2 regions of the Limosilactobacillus albertensis genome follow, and region 2 is predicted to be linked to the other one. Evidence: riboswitches for the same ligand, from Rfam matches in the RefSeq annotation. Region 2 holds a riboswitch; the other holds the start of a gene.
What was found. Region 2 has a riboswitch for lysine ahead of lysA (diaminopimelate decarboxylase). Riboswitches for the same ligand answer to the same signal wherever they lie in the genome.
Positions count from the first base shown of each region.

Region 1: it holds a riboswitch for lysine, as region 2 does, so the genes downstream of both, H5S41_RS07025 (amino acid permease) here and lysA (diaminopimelate decarboxylase) in region 2, are expected to answer to the same signal.

Region 1 covers NZ_JACIVD010000065.1:82,108-90,670, reverse strand. The annotation lists gene adhP (alcohol dehydrogenase AdhP) at 1-589, opposite strand, end outside; gene H5S41_RS11965 (hypothetical protein) at 888-1,013, shown strand; gene H5S41_RS07065 (alpha/beta hydrolase) at 1,026-1,847, shown strand; gene H5S41_RS07060 (hypothetical protein) at 2,004-2,570, shown strand; tRNA gene H5S41_RS07055 (tRNA-Pro) at 2,651-2,724, opposite strand; tRNA gene H5S41_RS07050 (tRNA-Arg) at 2,770-2,843, opposite strand; tRNA gene H5S41_RS07045 (tRNA-Gly) at 2,849-2,920, opposite strand; tRNA gene H5S41_RS07040 (tRNA-Leu) at 3,009-3,091, opposite strand; tRNA gene H5S41_RS07035 (tRNA-Val) at 3,100-3,172, opposite strand; gene H5S41_RS07030 (deoxynucleoside kinase) at 3,238-3,879, opposite strand; gene H5S41_RS07025 (amino acid permease) at 3,985-5,460, opposite strand; lysine riboswitch at 5,581-5,756, opposite strand; gene H5S41_RS07020 (GNAT family N-acetyltransferase) at 5,794-6,249, opposite strand; gene H5S41_RS07015 (phosphatase PAP2 family protein) at 6,333-7,007, opposite strand; gene H5S41_RS07010 (threonine/serine exporter family protein) at 7,063-7,536, opposite strand; gene H5S41_RS07005 (threonine/serine exporter family protein) at 7,548-8,303, opposite strand; gene H5S41_RS07000 (cold-shock protein) at 8,403-8,563, opposite strand, start outside.
Region 2 covers NZ_JACIVD010000062.1:28,635-37,197, reverse strand. The annotation lists gene dapD (2,3,4,5-tetrahydropyridine-2,6-dicarboxylate N-acetyltransferase) at 1-167, opposite strand, end outside; gene lysA (diaminopimelate decarboxylase) at 203-1,513, opposite strand; lysine riboswitch at 1,609-1,788, opposite strand; gene H5S41_RS05645 (aspartate kinase) at 1,994-3,352, shown strand; gene dapF (diaminopimelate epimerase) at 3,363-4,364, shown strand; gene H5S41_RS05635 (ribose-phosphate diphosphokinase) at 4,370-5,344, opposite strand; gene recD2 (SF1B family DNA helicase RecD2) at 5,414-7,915, opposite strand; gene H5S41_RS05625 (tetratricopeptide repeat protein) at 7,937-8,563, opposite strand, start outside.

The DNA.
Region 1 (8,563 bases), on a different contig from region 2:
TACCATCAACGGCAATAACGTGAGCGCCAAAGACATTGTGAGCAAATTGGATACCTAAGTTACCCAAACCACCAGCACCAACAATGGATACCCATTGACCTGGCTTAATGTCAGCAACCTTTAATGCCTTGTACATAGTAACACCAGCACAAGTTAATGAAGTAGCTTCAACAGGGTCAAGGCCTTCTGGAACCTTAACAGCGTAATCAGCTGGAACAATACATTGTTCAGCCATTGCACCATCGGCAGTATAACCAGCGTTAAGAACGTTCCGACAAAGGGTCTCACGACCAGTCAAACAGTATTCACAGTGTCCACAGCCCTTAAAGAACCAAGCAATTGATACTCGGTCGCCAACTTTTAAGGAAGTAACGCCAGGGGCAACCTTGGATACACGACCAACACCTTCGTGTCCAATAATCCGACCTGGCTTCTTGCCAAAATCACCAGCAGCACAGTGAAGGTCAGTGTGGCATAAACCACAGTATTCCATATCAACTAATGCTTCGCCCGGCTTTAAATCCCGGAGCTGAACATCTTTAACAGTAACGTATCCATCTACTGGATCATTAATTACAGCAGCCTTCATAAGGTAAGATCTCCTTTAATAAACAAATTACTTTTTACAATGCTTATAGTACCATAACTCCTTGACAAATTTAAAGTGAAATTTTGCACATTTATAGAACCCGTCATGATACCACTACAATATATCTACTCTTAAATCATTAACAGATAAGGAACCACCGCTTCTAAACCAATGCAAATAAATTTGTACAGTAAATCACTTACAATTTATCACTAAAAATTTACTTTTAATAAAGTCAGTTATTCTATCTCCACGAGGAATGTTATAATTTATTTAACCATTCAAAGGAGTGATATCAATGGCTTATGGATATATCACCAAGCTAAATGAAAAAGTAGAACGTCGGCATGTCCGTTACAATAATCGTTACGGGATAGCTATTGCGGCCGATATTTATGCCCCTAAAAATTTAAAAGAGGACTAATTATTACCAGCAATTATTATCGGAGCCCCATACGGAAGTACCAAGGAACAAGCCGCAGCGGTTTACGCAAATAAATTTGCACAACTTGGTTTTATCACGTTGGCATTTGACCAAGTATATATGGGAGAATCTGCTGGTGAACCTCGGCACGTTGCATCTCCTGACTTGTACGCCGAATCCTTTAGTGCAGCAGTTGATTATTTAGGAACTAAAGCTGCACATGTTAATCGGGAACAAATTAGCGTAATTGGAATTAGTGGCGGCGCAGGATTTGCGATCAGCGCGGCAGCTGTTGATACACGAATTAAGTCGGTTGTTACTATTTCACTGTATGACATGACAGATATTCGTGAAATGGCCAACCTGGCACCAGAACAGCTATTCCAGCTTAAAGATCAATTATCTCGCCAGCGCTGGGATGACTTTGAAAATGGACAGCCCGATTATCACCCATCATTCCCTGAAACGCCATATGATAGTATCGATGATTTACCAAATCAGGATAATCTAACAAACGAATGGCTCCGTTTCTATGCTCTTAAGCGGGGATTCCATCCAAATGCCCGTGGAACTGCAACTACTACTTCTAACCTTGCAATGCTCGAATTTTCTGCCATGGATTACATTAAAGAAATTTCACCGCGACCAATTTTATTTGTCTATGGGGACAAGGCGCATTCACGGTCTTATTCCGAGCGAGCTTACTACCTTGCTGATCAGCCAAAGCAGAAACTCGTTATTGAAAATTGTGAACACATTGATCTCTATGACAACATGGAAAAAATTCCTGTTGAACAAATTGCAAAGTTTATAAAAGATAGTTTTAATAAATGATCTAAGACGTCAATTGGCACTCCTAATGCTAGTTGACGTTTTTATTTATTTACTTAATCACATAAGAACAATAGTTGAAGCTTCTCAGCACTATAAGCTATAATTTTAGCCATCCTACTTTTAATTTAACAAATAGACTCTTAGGGAGACTAAATTATGAAGGAACTCAAAGTTTTTCTAATATCATCAGCTATTTTATTTTTATTTGCTATTACATATTTTATCTTGATTCCCCTCAATCTTCATTACAATGCCTACTATTACGCAACCCATATGCCGCATAAAAGATATCAATACCCTTTTATTGCCGTAATAAACGTGCGATCTGATGACCCCCTCGCTCGAAAATACGTGCCAGGATACAAAGTCGAATATTTTGGAGATGTTCGAGAAGGTTTTAATCCACAAATCCAAAGAAAAAACATCGCTCAGAATAACGACCTTCTGAGTATCTCAAATACCCTTGCAGAATATTATCCTAACGCAAGTGACGCAAACTTTGATAACGAGAACATTGAAGATGATAAATTTACTATCGATTTTGAATCAGATGGTAAGATCTATAAAATCGAACGTGGTAAAGGAATGCCTGATTATTCTGAAAAACTAATTCTTAGCGAGCTAGATCGTATTCAAAGTGAAATCAAATATCATGTGTCGAAGCCATCAATTAATCTTCAATGGCTCTGGAATATGAAGTTTGAAAAGCGGTATAGTAATTAGTATCAAATTTCTAAATAACATAAATAAAAGGACTGTCATTCAACGATTTACCGTTTAATGACAGTCCTTCTTAATATAAATCGGAATTACAAGATTTGAACTTGCGACCTCTGCGTCCCGAACGCAGCGCTCTACCAAGCTGAGCTAAATTCCGAAAAAATAAGCGCAACAGCCAGACTGTCACGCTTATTATAATAAGTGCACCCAGAAGGAGTCGAACCTTCAACCTTCTGATTCGTAGTCAGACACTCTATCCAATTGCGCTATGGGTGCATATAAGCGGAAGACGGGATTCGAACCCGCGACCCCCACCATGGCAAGGTGATGTTCTACCACTGAACTACTTCCGCATGTATCTGATAAGTTATTCCCTATCAACGATTATTAATATTACACGAAAACCTCATCAATGTCAACAAGAATTTTCAAAATATTAAATGCGGATGAAGGGACTTGAACCCTTACATCAAAATGATACAAGATCCTAAATCTTGCGCGTCTGCCAATTCCGCCACATCCGCATAATGAATGGAGGATACAGGGCTCGAACCTGTGACCCCCTGCTTGTAAGGCAGATGCTCTCCCAACTGAGCTAATCCTCCATAAATAGGCTTGCTATATAAATCAGCCTATTTAATATATCATCTAAATCTTTTTTTGTCAAACTTTATTTAAGATTTAATTCAATTAATTTTTCATCGATCATTGTTAATACTTTTTTAGCGGCAACAGGATCCTCGACAAAATCATATTTATCGCCATCAATCATCATCTTGGGACTCTCATTATAATTCTCATACCATTGAATGTAGCGTTCATTTAAATTTTTATAGTATGAATATAATGACGGATCATTTGCAATTTGTTCAAACGAGCGTCCCCGCTTTTTGATCCGTTCAAGCATGGTCTCAAATGATACTCTAATCGTAATCAATAAGTTAGGGGCTTTTTGATGTGGTTGCTCCGGTAATTCCTCCATCATATTGCCTAATAATGAAGAATAAATATTTGACTCAGTCTCAGTTGCCCGGCCCATATCCGCATTTAACTTAAATAACAATGCATCTTCAAAGATTGAGCGATCTAAGACATTTAAGTCATTAGAATATGAACTTTTAATTTCATCAAGGCGTTTATTTAAAAAGTAGATTTGTAGTAGAAATCCATACTTTTTAGGATCCTTATAAAAGAGCGGCAAAATTTTATTATCATCAACAGATTCATAAAATGCCTGACTATTAAGATGATCTGCCAATATTTTTGTCAAACTAGTCTTTCCTGCACCAATTGTACCGGCTAAAGCAATCATTTATTTTTCCCCCTGTTTACAATTTAAAAAGTCACGAACACAATTCTAACATTTAAAATAAAAAGGAGCGAGTATCAAGTAAATTTTCTCGCTCTTTAATGCTTATTAATCTTCTTTCGGTTCGTAAGATTCACCCTTTGTCCGCCGTGATAAATCAACTTTTTCAAGCGGAATTAAGTGCGTTTTATACCGAATTTTATAATATAAGAACAGAATTAGAAATAGTGGAATTCCCATATACGTGATTAAAATATTTTGCCAGTCCATCTTTACAAAGGCATCAATATTTTGACCACAAATAACGACGATACATAATACAAGGGCAAATACTGGACCAAACGGGAAGCCAGTTGCATGATACTTCAATTCGGATAGTGTATGTCCTTGTTTTAAGAATGCTTTTCTAAAACGATAGTGCGAAATTGCGATTCCTAACCAGGCAATGAATCCGCATAGTCCAGATGCACCGATTAAGTAGTTATATGCTTTAGGACCAATAAATTGCGTTGCATAAGCTGCTAACGACACAACCATTGTACCAAGCAAAGCATAAATTGGAATTCCCCGACGATTTACATAACCAAAAATTCGCCATGCATATCCTTCACGAGCCTGTGAATAAAGCATCCGCGTTGAAGCGTATAGTCCAGAATTAGCAGCTGAAATTACTGCTGTTAAGATAACGGCATTCATTACACTAGCTGCAAAAGCTAATCCCGCACGCTTGAAGACAATTGTGAATGGACTCATCGTGATGTTTGAAACATCTTGATTTAATAAATTCTTGTCAGTATAAGGCAAAATACATGCAATAACAAAGATCGCAAAAATATAGAAAAGCAAAATCCGCCAGAATGTTGAATGGATCGCCTTTGAAACAGATTTTTCTGGGGTAGCTGCTTCTCCAGCAGTGATACCGACTAATTCTGTTCCCTGGAACGAGAATCCAGCAACTAAGAAAACACTAATAATTGCCGGTACTCCGCCAACGAAAGGCGCTTGCTTATAATGGAAATTACTTAAGCCGACTGGGCGGCCACCCATAATTCCTAAAATAATTGCAACTCCCACAATTAAAAATACAACAACTGTAATAACCTTAATTAGGGCAAGCCAAAACTCGGTTTCACCATATGAACGCACTGACAAATAATTAATCAAGAAAATCAGTACCATTACGGTCAAACTAAAAATCCAGCCTGGAACATTAGGGAGCCAATAGTTCATTACAATTCCCGCAGTCGTTACGTCAACAGGAATTGTAATTGCCCAGTTAAACCAATAGTTCCAACCAAGAGCAAAACCTAATGCGGGATCAACGAATTTTGTTGAATAAGCTGAAAACGATCCGGTTAATGGCATATATGTTGCCATTTCACCTAAACTCGTCATTAGGAAATAAACCATGATCCCCATAATTCCGTATGCCACTAATGCTCCACCTGGTCCCGCTGTTGAAATAGCGGATCCACTAGCGATAAAAAGTCCGGTACCAATTGTCCCACCAAGGGCAATCATCGATAAGTGACGTGTTTCCAGCGTCCTTTCCATCTGCCCTGTCGACTTAGCTCCATCTGCCATAAATATTTCCTCCAAATTTGTGTGCTAACGTCATCATTTTCGAAGAGGATAAATTAAAAGAGCCTTCTGATCGGCAACCCTACCAGAAGACCCAACTTGAATACCTAGAATTGTTGAATCAATTTAGGAAGCGCCCCGCAACTTTCTGCGACAGTCCATAGCCTATTATGACTATGTCCCAACAGCTACCAAAAATAAGTTAGGTAGTGTTTCGGCATATTTCCCTTTCACCAATGCTACGATGCTTATTCATCTAACACAAGCTACTAATAAAATATGCAACCTCTTCATCGAATGAAATTATACCCTACTCAAATAAAAATGCAAGTCTGATTATTTAACAATATATTGCCATAAGTCATCATGTTCATAAGTAAAGCCACATTTTATAAGCACTCGTTGAGACCGAAAATTGCTCTTTTTACACTCTGCATGAATGATGATTTTAGAAGGCAAGGATGAAATAACTTTGCGAAGTGCAAATGTCATTATTCCCTTGTTCCACTGGTTACGCTGCAAAAGATAGCCCAATTCATAATGGCGAAGAAGACGTTTCCCTTCATCCCCATACCAATTGCTTAGCATAATCATTCCGATTACCTTCTTATTCAGTTTTACCACCACAATATGATTTTGCTGAATAAATACCTTAATGGCTAAAACACGATTTTCTCTTTGCTTTGGCAGCATCAAGCCCACTGTTTGAACCAATTTTTCATCGGCGAGCAGATCAACAATTCCATCTAAATCATCCCTGCTTCTTACTGGTTCAACTGTAATTTTGTTCATCTGTTTTCTCCTATTTCCCGGGAAATTTTCAAGAAAAAAGAGGGATAATTCTAAAAAATTTAGATTTCCCTCATTATTTGTTATTAAATTTCAACGCTACGTAAAAGCGGGATACGTTGTAACCGGGGAGCCCAGGCTACGTAAAGCCATTCAGCTACTTGCAGCCAAGCATATGCTAACAACATAGCACCAACCGTATCGAAAGGCCAGTGAGCATATAAGTATACTCGAGATACTGCTAAGAAGAAAACAGCAAAAATTAATAAAATTTGTAAAATTTCCCGAACAGAAGCCTTTTGGATAAGCGGAATAACTACTAAGAACAAGATTGCTACTACTAAGAAGAATCCTAAAGTATGTCCGCTCGGAAAACTATACCCATCATCTGCTGGTAAGTGTTGGGCTGGGCGAACACGCTTAACAATATGCTTAACAACCGTTCCTAACACGTCACCGCCAAAGATCGTTCCAAGCGACCACAGTGCTGGAATCCGATACCCTTTCAACCATAAAATACCGGCAATGATGAATACCCATATTAAATCTAGAACAGGTTTAGCAAGAAAAGATAGCAACGTCATTAATGCATGGAACCAGCCAATCCCTTCAAGGCGCTGACTAGTAAATAGCGATTGTAAAACTGCATCGATCATCGTTACCACTGATGAATTAAACATAATTAATAGCATTAAAGCAATAAAGAAACCACCGCTTAAGGCGAAACGCCACCATCGATGATTATCACGTTCAATAAACATAATTAAGGATTCTCCTAACTTAAATTAATCAATCAGAAATGAGTATACCACACTGTCAAAAAATCCACCGTGACTTTTTTATTAAATATTTGCGAAAGTATATATAAACTCGATTCAAAAGCTCCCCTATTCCAAAGCCAAGAGTAATCGCCCCCACAATTACTACTACTTGATAGAAATAAACAGTAACAAGGTGATAATTGCCTATTGCAAAGTTTCGAACTACTTTATAAGCCTGTCCTCCTGGCACAAATGGAACTAATGCCGGAACATTAAAAACGATGATAGGCATTCTTTTTCGTCGCGCAGCAATTTGGCTGCACACCGAGATCAAAATTGCTGCAACTAAATTACTAAAGGCAAGTCCGACACCACTATAATAATACATAACCCAATAAACAACCCAAACACCACCACCAATAATTCCCGCTGTATTGTAAGCTTTACGCGGAATGTTTAGGAGAATGCCGAAACATACTGTTGATACATAACATAAGAGAAATTGTAATAATAAGTTACCCCAATTCATCTGTCATCCTCCTAATTAAAGTGCAAGACAATTACAATTGCGCTTCCAATTGATACCGCCGTTAGAATTGCTTCAATTCCTCTCGTCGGCCCGCTAATTAAATTACCAGAAACGAGGTCACGAGCAGCGTTAGTTAACGGGACTCCTGGTACAAGCGGCATTACTGCACCAATGATAATATCATTAATATTATTAGCAAGACGGAATTTAACGAAAAGCACTGCTAGTATTCCGATTATTAGTGAAGAACAAAATTCTCCGAGATACTGGATCTTGAATTTTCGCAGTAAATACGAAAAAGCCCCGTAGCCAATGCCACCAGCAATAAATCCTGCCCATGAATCAGCCATATTCCCGGTAAAGACAATCATTAACGCCCCACTTAGAATAGCAGCAGCAAATGATTCATACCAGTTTTGCCATTTGGGCGATGTTTGACGATCAATCTTTTTTAATTTAGCAAATGCTTGTGGAACATCGATTTTTCGCCGGGCTAATTCACGAGAAACTTCATTTACATCTGCAATCTTACTTAGGTTATTTTTTCGGTGACGAATAGTAATCACTTGAGCGTGTGGTTCATTGATTGTGCCGACCACGATTCCTGTAACGGTTGTAAATGCTTGGAAGCCTTGCAATCCTGCATTCTTTGCCATTCGGGACAACGTATCATTAACACGTTCCATATTAGATCCATTTTCAATTAATAGTCTTCCCGCTAGTAGACACATTTTTAACGCCAATGCCTGTCGTCGCTTTGTCAACATTACTATTCGCCTTCTTTAACTAAAAGATACTCCCTATTATCCACCCTTTATATCTCTACCTCAATAAAAAAACGACTGGAAAATTCCAGCCGCTCTTTTCTAGTCTTTAACAACATTTGCTGCTTGAAGACCACGTTCGCCTTCTTCAACATCAAATGTAACATGTTGTCCTTCATTTAATGACTTAAAACCATCGCCTTGAATTGCGGAGAAGTGGACAAACACGTCATCCCCGCTTTCACGAGTAATAAAGCCATAAC
Region 2 (8,563 bases):
ATGGTCCAGTCACCAAAAATAACTCCTGTACGTTGTTCAACAAATGCTTCAACTTCTGCAGGAAATTCTAAATCCTTTAAATTCCCCTTGAGATACACCTTTGCCGGAGTCTTTTTAGGAGCGTTACTAATGTAGTTAATAATTGCTTGTGCATCTAATTCAGCCATTTTATTTACCTCTTTCTTCCTTTATATATGTCTCTTTATTGTCGATATGGTTCATCTAAATGAATTAAGTCATCATAGGTTTCACGTTTAATAACAACTTGTGCTTTACCATCTTCAGCGAAAACTACTGCTGGCCGTGGATTACGATTATAATTTGAAGCCATTGAATAACCATAGGCCCCGGTATCAAGCATTGCTAAAACATCCCCCGGCTTCGTTGCTGGTAAAGCCTGATCCTGACTAAGAATATCACCTGATTCACAATACTTACCTGCTAATCGAACATGTTCGACTAGGTTTGCACGAGGATTGCTTGCTAATACTGTTTCATATTGTGCCTCGTAAAGGGCTGGCCGAATGTTATCACCCATCCCGCCATCTACTGTTACGTAAGGTCTTAATCCGGGAACAGCTTTACGTGAACCAACCGTATAAAGATTATATCCAGCCGGACCAGCAATAGAACGACCTGGTTCAATCCAAATAGCTGGCATCATAAGGTTTGTTTTCTTGATTTCATCTTTAATTGCCTTGATAATTGCTTCAACAAATTCTTCAGGAGCAAGCGGTGTATCGTCTTTTACGTAACGAATGCCAAAACCACCGCCAACGTTAATTACCGAAGCTTGATAATTAAACTTTTCTTGCCAATGAGCAGCAACTTCAACCAGCTTCTTAGCGACTCCTTTAAATCCGGCAAGCTCAAAAATTTGTGAACCAATATGAGCATGCAGGCCCTTCATCTGCATTCGTGGATTTGCAAGAACTTTTGCTAATGCTTCATCAGCCTGCCCGGATTGAAGATCAAACCCAAACTTACTGTCAACCTGCCCTGTTTGAATGTACTTATTTGTATGAGCAGAGATACCCGGAGTAATCCGAAGCATCACGTTGACCTTTGCATCACGTTCTTCTAACACATCTGTTAGTAATTCAATCTCGTGGAAGTTATCAATCATGATCGTTCCAACATGATGATCAATTGCCATTTCTAATTCTTCACGTGATTTATTATTTCCGTGAAAGCTAACATTAGCCATTGGAAAACCAGCTTTAATCGCGGTGTATAATTCACCACCAGAAACAACATCCGTGTGACCGCCCTCTGCTGCGACTACTTGATACATTGCGATTGCTGCAAAAGCTTTACTTGCATAGCTAACCGCATACTCAACATTATTTTCTTCAAAAACATGCTTGAAAGCACGAATTTGTCGGCGAATTTGTTGAACGTCATAAACAACTAACGGGGTACCATATTGATGAGCTAACTCAACTGCATCACAACCACCAATCATTAAATGACCAGCTGAATTTATTTGTTGATCAGTAATTTGTTCATTCATTTATAATTCCTCCACAAGATTTGTAGTAAAGAGGTCGCATAAAAAAATTCCACTGTTTGCGCAAACAAACAGTGGAATTCACTTTATCCATTCTGATTTGTCGATAGCGCAACGCAGGCTCCTATTGTCCTGCGACAGTCCGTAGCTTATTCAACTACGACCCAGCTACTTAATAATGCCAAATTAAGTGCTTCGGCAACTTCCCTGTTCAACTAACCTTATCGTTTGGCAAACTAAATTAGCTTACTAGTGTCGGTTGCGCCTCTTCGATTTATACATAGCTTATAAGTCTTTTATGAGAATGTCAATACTTATCATTAAATTAAAAAAATATTTTTTAATCTATTAGATGTAAATAATATTTTTTGGCTTAACTTATGCAATATAAAGACTTGCATGTCGCTATCAATATGTTAGAATTCGATTAAATTATTTTAGGGATAAATTAGCAACCCTAATCATCTCAAAGGAGTTTCAAACATGAAAGTTGTAAAATTCGGCGGCAGTTCCCTTGCAAATGGTGAAGCCTTCCAAAATGCGATTAATATTATTACTTCTGATCCGCAAAGACGGGTAATTGTTACATCTGCACCAGGGAAACGTTTTTCCGAAGATATTAAGGTCACTGATTTATTAATCAAATATGCCAATGCGGTAATAAACGACCAGGACCCAAGTAAGATCGTTGAGCAAATTCTAAACCGATACCGGGATATTGCTGACTACTTTGACTTACCAGCAGATAACCTAACGCCATTAAAAGACCGGCTGGAAGATCTGCCCCGCCAAATTTACCCTAATGATAGTTACCTTTTAGCAGCATTTAAAGCTCACGGTGAACGCTTAAATGCTCAACTAATGGCAATTATTTTACAACACCTCGGCTATGAAGCACGGTTTGTAACTCCTAGTGAAGCTGGAATTACAGTCACAGGAACCCCCAATAATGCAAGCGTTATCCCAGAAACCTATGCTAACTTAAGCCAGTTTGCATTTAATGACAGTGAACTACTGGTCTTCCCAGGTTTTTACGGCATCACCCTTGCCGGACACATTGCCACTTTTTCTCGTGGCGGTTCAGATATCACCGGCGCTATTTTAGCATGTGGTTTACACGCGTCAACTTACGAAAACTTTACCGATGTTGATGCTATTTATGCTGCCAACCCCCAAATAGTTGATAATCCACAACCAATCACGAAAATGACCTATCGTGAAATGCGTGAATTATCTTATGCCGGATTTTCCGTTTTTCACGATGAGGCATTAATTCCTGCTATTCAGGGAAATATTCCAATCAATGTACGAAATACCAACGATCCTGATAAGCCAGGAACAATGATCGTCCCTGACAAGGATTTTCAACCAAGTGATATCGTGACAGGTGTTGTAAGCGGTAAACATTTTGCTGCTTTATACCTTCACAAATACCTACTCAATAAGCAGGCCGGTTTTACCCTCCGTATTCTGCAAATTCTGGCAAAGCATAACATTTCATATGAACATATGCCTTCTGGAATAGACGACATTACGATTATTCTGGACCGAAATGCCATCAACGATCAATTGATTGATACAATTTGTAACGAAATTCAAGAAGAAATTAACCCCGACCGCTTAGAATGGATTGACAATTATGCCATCACCATGGTTGTCGGTGAAGGAATGCGCGATCGAACCGGGGTTATCTCAGATATTTTAGTTTCACTTGCTGAAAAACGGATCTCTGTTACAATGATCAATCAGGGGTCTTCACAGATTGCAATTATGATTGGGACAGACGATAACGATGCTGATGAAGCAGTCCGCGCAATTTATCACCGTTTTTTTGTAAACTAGGAGGAAGCTTATGGTGCAATTATTAAAAGTACATGGATCACAAAATACCTTTTTCATTCTTGATCAAACACAATTACAAAATCCACTTTCAGATGAAGAACTTATTAACTTCACGCAAAAAATAACCGATCCCTCAAACGGTATTCTTGGTGGTGCTGACGGTGTTTTAGTTGTTAATCAGCCAACCCGTCCAGGCTCTGTAGCACAAATGCGTGTAATAAACGCGGATGGGAGTGAAGCCTCAATGTGCGGCAATGGCTTGCGAACTGTTGCCCGTTACGTTGCTGAACGTGATAATTTAACCGACTTTAAAGTCGACACGATGAATGCTAGCCTTCGCGTCCGTAAACATGAAGACTTAGCACCTGGTGTTCCTGCCTTTGCGGTCGAAATTTCACCGGTTAAATTTGATCATACCGCCCTTCCTTTTAATAACTTAGGTCGGAAGCGGCTACTAAATACCCTTGTCCCAGAACTTTATCCTGGCCTATATTTCTCTGCGCTTGCTGTCCCTAACCCCCATTTAATTAGTTTTGTTAACAAAGAAACTTTGCACGGGCCAGCGCTTAAAGAATTAGGCACACGGCTAAATAGCGATAATCCCTATTTTAGTGATGGTGTAAATGTCAATTTTGGATATATTCTCGGTCACAATGAACTTTTTGTTAAAACGTTTGAACGGGGAGTCGGTTTTACAAATGCTTGCGGGACAGGAATGTCAGCTACTAGCTTAGCGTTAGCCCTCACTCATCCGGACATGGCCTCTTTTAATGAGCCAATCAACGTTTACAATCCTGGTGGAATGGTAAAAACGATTCTTCACCGTGATAATTATAATTATTGGATTGAATTAATCGGTAATGCTACATTTACCCACACCCTTACCGCAGAAGAAGCCGCATTACATCAAGCAGATCTGACTGCACTAAGCAAAAATATAACAGAAAGCAACGAAAACAAAGCATATTTAGCATTTGTCAATTCATTACCATCACTAACTTTTTTTATATAAATATATTATTTACGGTTAAACAACGTATCAATTGATTGGTTATTGTGAATTCGAACAATTGCCTCTTTTAATAAATCATCTACTGACAATTGGACTAGCTTTGGAAATTCCTTTTCTTTTGGTAGTTGGATTGTATCAGTTACAATCATTTTTTCAAGTGGCGATTTTTGGAGAGTATTTACTGCATCTGCAGATAGGACAGCATGGGTAGCAATTCCGTAAACCTTAGCTGCACCAAAGTTCTTTAATGCTTGTGCAGAGAGGTCCATCCGTACACCAGTATCAACAATATCGTCAACAATAATTGCTGTCTTACCCTTTACATCACCAATTACATATTGCGGAACTTCTTGGTCAACTCGTTCACGAACTTCATCATTACGGTTATCGATAATAGCAATCGATGCCTTAATATGTTCTGCATATTTCCGTGCAAGGTTAACACCAGCATGGTCGGGGGCAACTACGACAATATCGTCCCCTAGGTTCTGCTCTTCAATATACTTGGTGAAGAGACTCGTTGCCTGTAAGTGATCAACTGGAATATCAAAGAAACCTTGAACCTGAGGAGCATGTAAATCAATTGTTACCAATCGACTAATTTGGTCCATTTCAAGAAGGTTAGCAATTAGCTTAGCTGTGATTGGTTCACGGCTCCGCGCTTTCCGATCTTGGCGTGCATAACCATAATATGGCATCACAACATTGATCTTAGCAGCACTGGCCCGTCGTAAAGCATCAACCATAATTAATAATTCCATTAGGTTAGTGTTAACTGGATCAGAAACTGACTGAATTACATAAACTTCACAACCACGAATACTCTCGTCGATAGTAATTTTAATCTCCCCATCAGCAAAGTGACTAATTGACGCTTTACTCAATGGAATTCCTACTCGTTGGGAAATTTGCTCAGCAAGCTTAGGATTTGAATTTAATGAAAATAGACGCACATTATCGGCATTTTTAATCTGGGTCATTTTTGTACTCCTTTAAAGTTCGACAATAATCATAACTATTATGACAACAAATCAGTGTTCAATCAAGTATTATTTGCCTTGGTGCAGACTTTGTAAGCTAATATTATCCATCCCGATTAATGGATCAATAGCATCCGAATTAATAAGGTCTGCGGTCAAAACATATTGTCGAGGATTATTACTTGGTGACCGCGGTTGCGCAACTTCTTTTTTGTGAATGGACCTACTATCATCATCTTTGTTCTCGGCAAGATCTTTTGTTAACGAACTTGTTGAGATCTCTTCAGGCGACTTTAGTTCACCATGCCTGCTCCACACTTTTCCGAGGCGGTCAACCAACGAGGTCCGCCGATTAACAGCCTCATTTTTTACACTGGTCATCACGGCATATGGTTCTCCCATCATCACTAATTTTTCCGCAGCACGTGTGATTGCCGTATATAAAAGATTTCGTTGAAGCATTCGACTGAATTGCTGAACAATGGGAAGTAATACCATCTTAAACTGACTTCCCTGTGCCTTATGAATTGAAATACAATATGCTAACCGTAACTGATTCCATTCCATTCGACTATATTTTACCTCGTTACCATCAAAATCAACGGTAATCGATTCATTCCGTTTGCCTGCCGTCTTACTATTTTCAATTGCTGTTATTTTTCCAATATCACCATTAAAAATATTCTTTTCCGGCACATTAACAAGTTGAAGAACCTTATCTCCTACCCGCAATATTTGTCCCCTAAATTCAATTTCCTGTTTCCCATTAGCTGGCGGATTATATGCCTGCTGTGCAAGTTCATTTAAGCGATCAATTCCGGCTTGTCCACGGTACATTGGCGCTAAAATTTGAATATCGTTAGCTGAGTAGTTTCGTTTCTTTGAAAGGTCAATAATCTGTTGAACGACACTTGGCACCTGATTGGCGTGGCAGGAAATGAACGAGCGATCTGGCTTTTTATTGACTAAATCTGGCGGCAGCTTCCCCTCTTTAATCGCATGAGCTAATGGAATAATTGTTGAATCAGCAGCTTGCCGATGGATATTCGTTAGCTCAACTTTCGGTAATTCGGCAAAATCTAATAAATCATGGAAAACTTGGCCGGGCCCAACTGATGGCAGCTGATCTTTATCACCGACTAAAACCACATGCATTGAAGTTGGTACAGCCTGAATAAGAGTCTTAAACAAAAGCGTATCAACCATCGACATTTCATCAATAATTAATAATGATCCTTCTAAGTCACGGGCATTTAAATCAGTCGGCATTTCTCGGCCGTTAAGCCCTAATAACCGGTGAATCGTACTTGCCGGTAAATCAGTAGCTTCACTCATCCGCTTAGCTGCACGACCAGTTGGAGCAGCTAATAATACGGGAAATGATTTTTCCTTATATTCATCAACATCTAGTGATATATCATGAATTTTTGCATAACTAGCAACAATTCCCTTAATAATCGTCGTCTTGCCTGTACCTGGTCCTCCCGTTAATAACATTACTTTGCTATTTAGGGCTGTCTTAATTGCTTCTTTTTGAACTTGATCATAAGTTATTCCAGATTGGTCAGCTACCTTTGTAACAACTTTATCTACAGTCTTAGCTGGCAAATTTTCTTGCTCTACTGTTAAAAGACGGTGTAAGTGATCCGCAATTTGCCATTCCGCATTATATAGGGCAGTCGGATAGATTTTTTCATCGGCATAGCGAATTCCTTGGTTCTTCTCTAATTCTACAATCTGGTCAGTGATTAAGTCAGTTGATACTTGCCCACCGCTCCCCTGAACGAGCAATTGGATCGTTTGCTGAAGTAATGGCTTAGTGGTCGTATAAGTATCTCCTGTTTCCATCGTTAAATCATCAAGTGTTTGAATAATCGCAGCATTAATGCGCCGCGGATCATCAGGAGCAATTTCTAATCGCTGAGCTACTTGATCAGCCCGATTAAAACTAATCCCATCAATTTCAGCAGCTAGTTGGTAAGGATTTTCATGGATTATATGAAGGGTCTCATCACCATATTTATCAAAAATTGCACTACTAAGGTTCGCACCAAATCCAAGATCATTTAAACCAATAATAATTTGATCCATTCCTTGATTTGCTCGCAGGTTATCAATTAACGCGTCTTTTACTGCTTTGCGGAGTTTTAGACTATCTAAAACATGCGGATCCGCAATAATTCTATCAATTGCATTAGTCCCTAATTTATCAACAATCTTTTCAGCAGTCTTTTCTCCAATTCCTGCAAATTGTTTTCCTGATAAAAAGCTAATTAACCCGTCCTTGCTTGTTGGTCGGTTTGCATGATAAGAAGTAGCTTGAAACTGTTGACCATATCGCGGATGTTCTACAATTTTTCCTTCAAATCGATAAGTCTGATCATCACTTAAGTCGCCAAAGCTCCCTGTTACTGTGATTTCCGGTTCATGCCAATCAAAATTTGCTTCTTCTACTGAAACAATAAGTACCTTAAAAAAAGAATCAGGGCTGTTAAAAATTTCTGATTGTACTTGACCAATAAAAAAAGACGGCTCCGTTGGCGTCTTAAATAGGTCGAGTTCTTCAGCCATAGAAGTCATCCTTTCACGTTACTAATCTTTCTTTTGAGTTGTTTGAAGCGTCTTTTCAATATCATTTAGTCGCTGTTCGCTCTTATGATAATAGTTTGGATCTAATTGCTTAGCTTGTGCAAGATAATCCTTGTACGGCTCGCCAAGTACCATTGCGACAATTCCCCGATTAAATTGTGTATCTGCACGACCGGGATGATATTTTAAGATCGCGTCATAATAAGTTTTAGCCTGTTTAAATTCACCAAGTGCTAGTAATGAATCTCCAATCACCTGATTAATTTCAGGATCGTCGGAACGTAATTCAAGAGCCGTTAACCCATAAGCAACTGCCTGTTTGTGCTGTCCCTTCTTCATATAGCTTTGCGCTAACATAAGGTAGGAATCTCCCTTTAGCTTTGGATCATCAATTTTGTTATAAAGATTAATAGCTGCATTGACTTTGCCAACTTCATAGTAAAGATTACCAAGTCCATAGTTCAAAAGATTCATAGCATCTGTATCGCCCTTAGCTTCAAAAATCCCTAGGGCCTTCATAAAAAGTTCTTCTGCCTGTTGATAATCATTTAACCGGGTTAACAAAGAACCTAAATCATAGTAGTTATTTACTTTTTCTGGGTGTTCATCGATTGCTTCTACTAATTTATG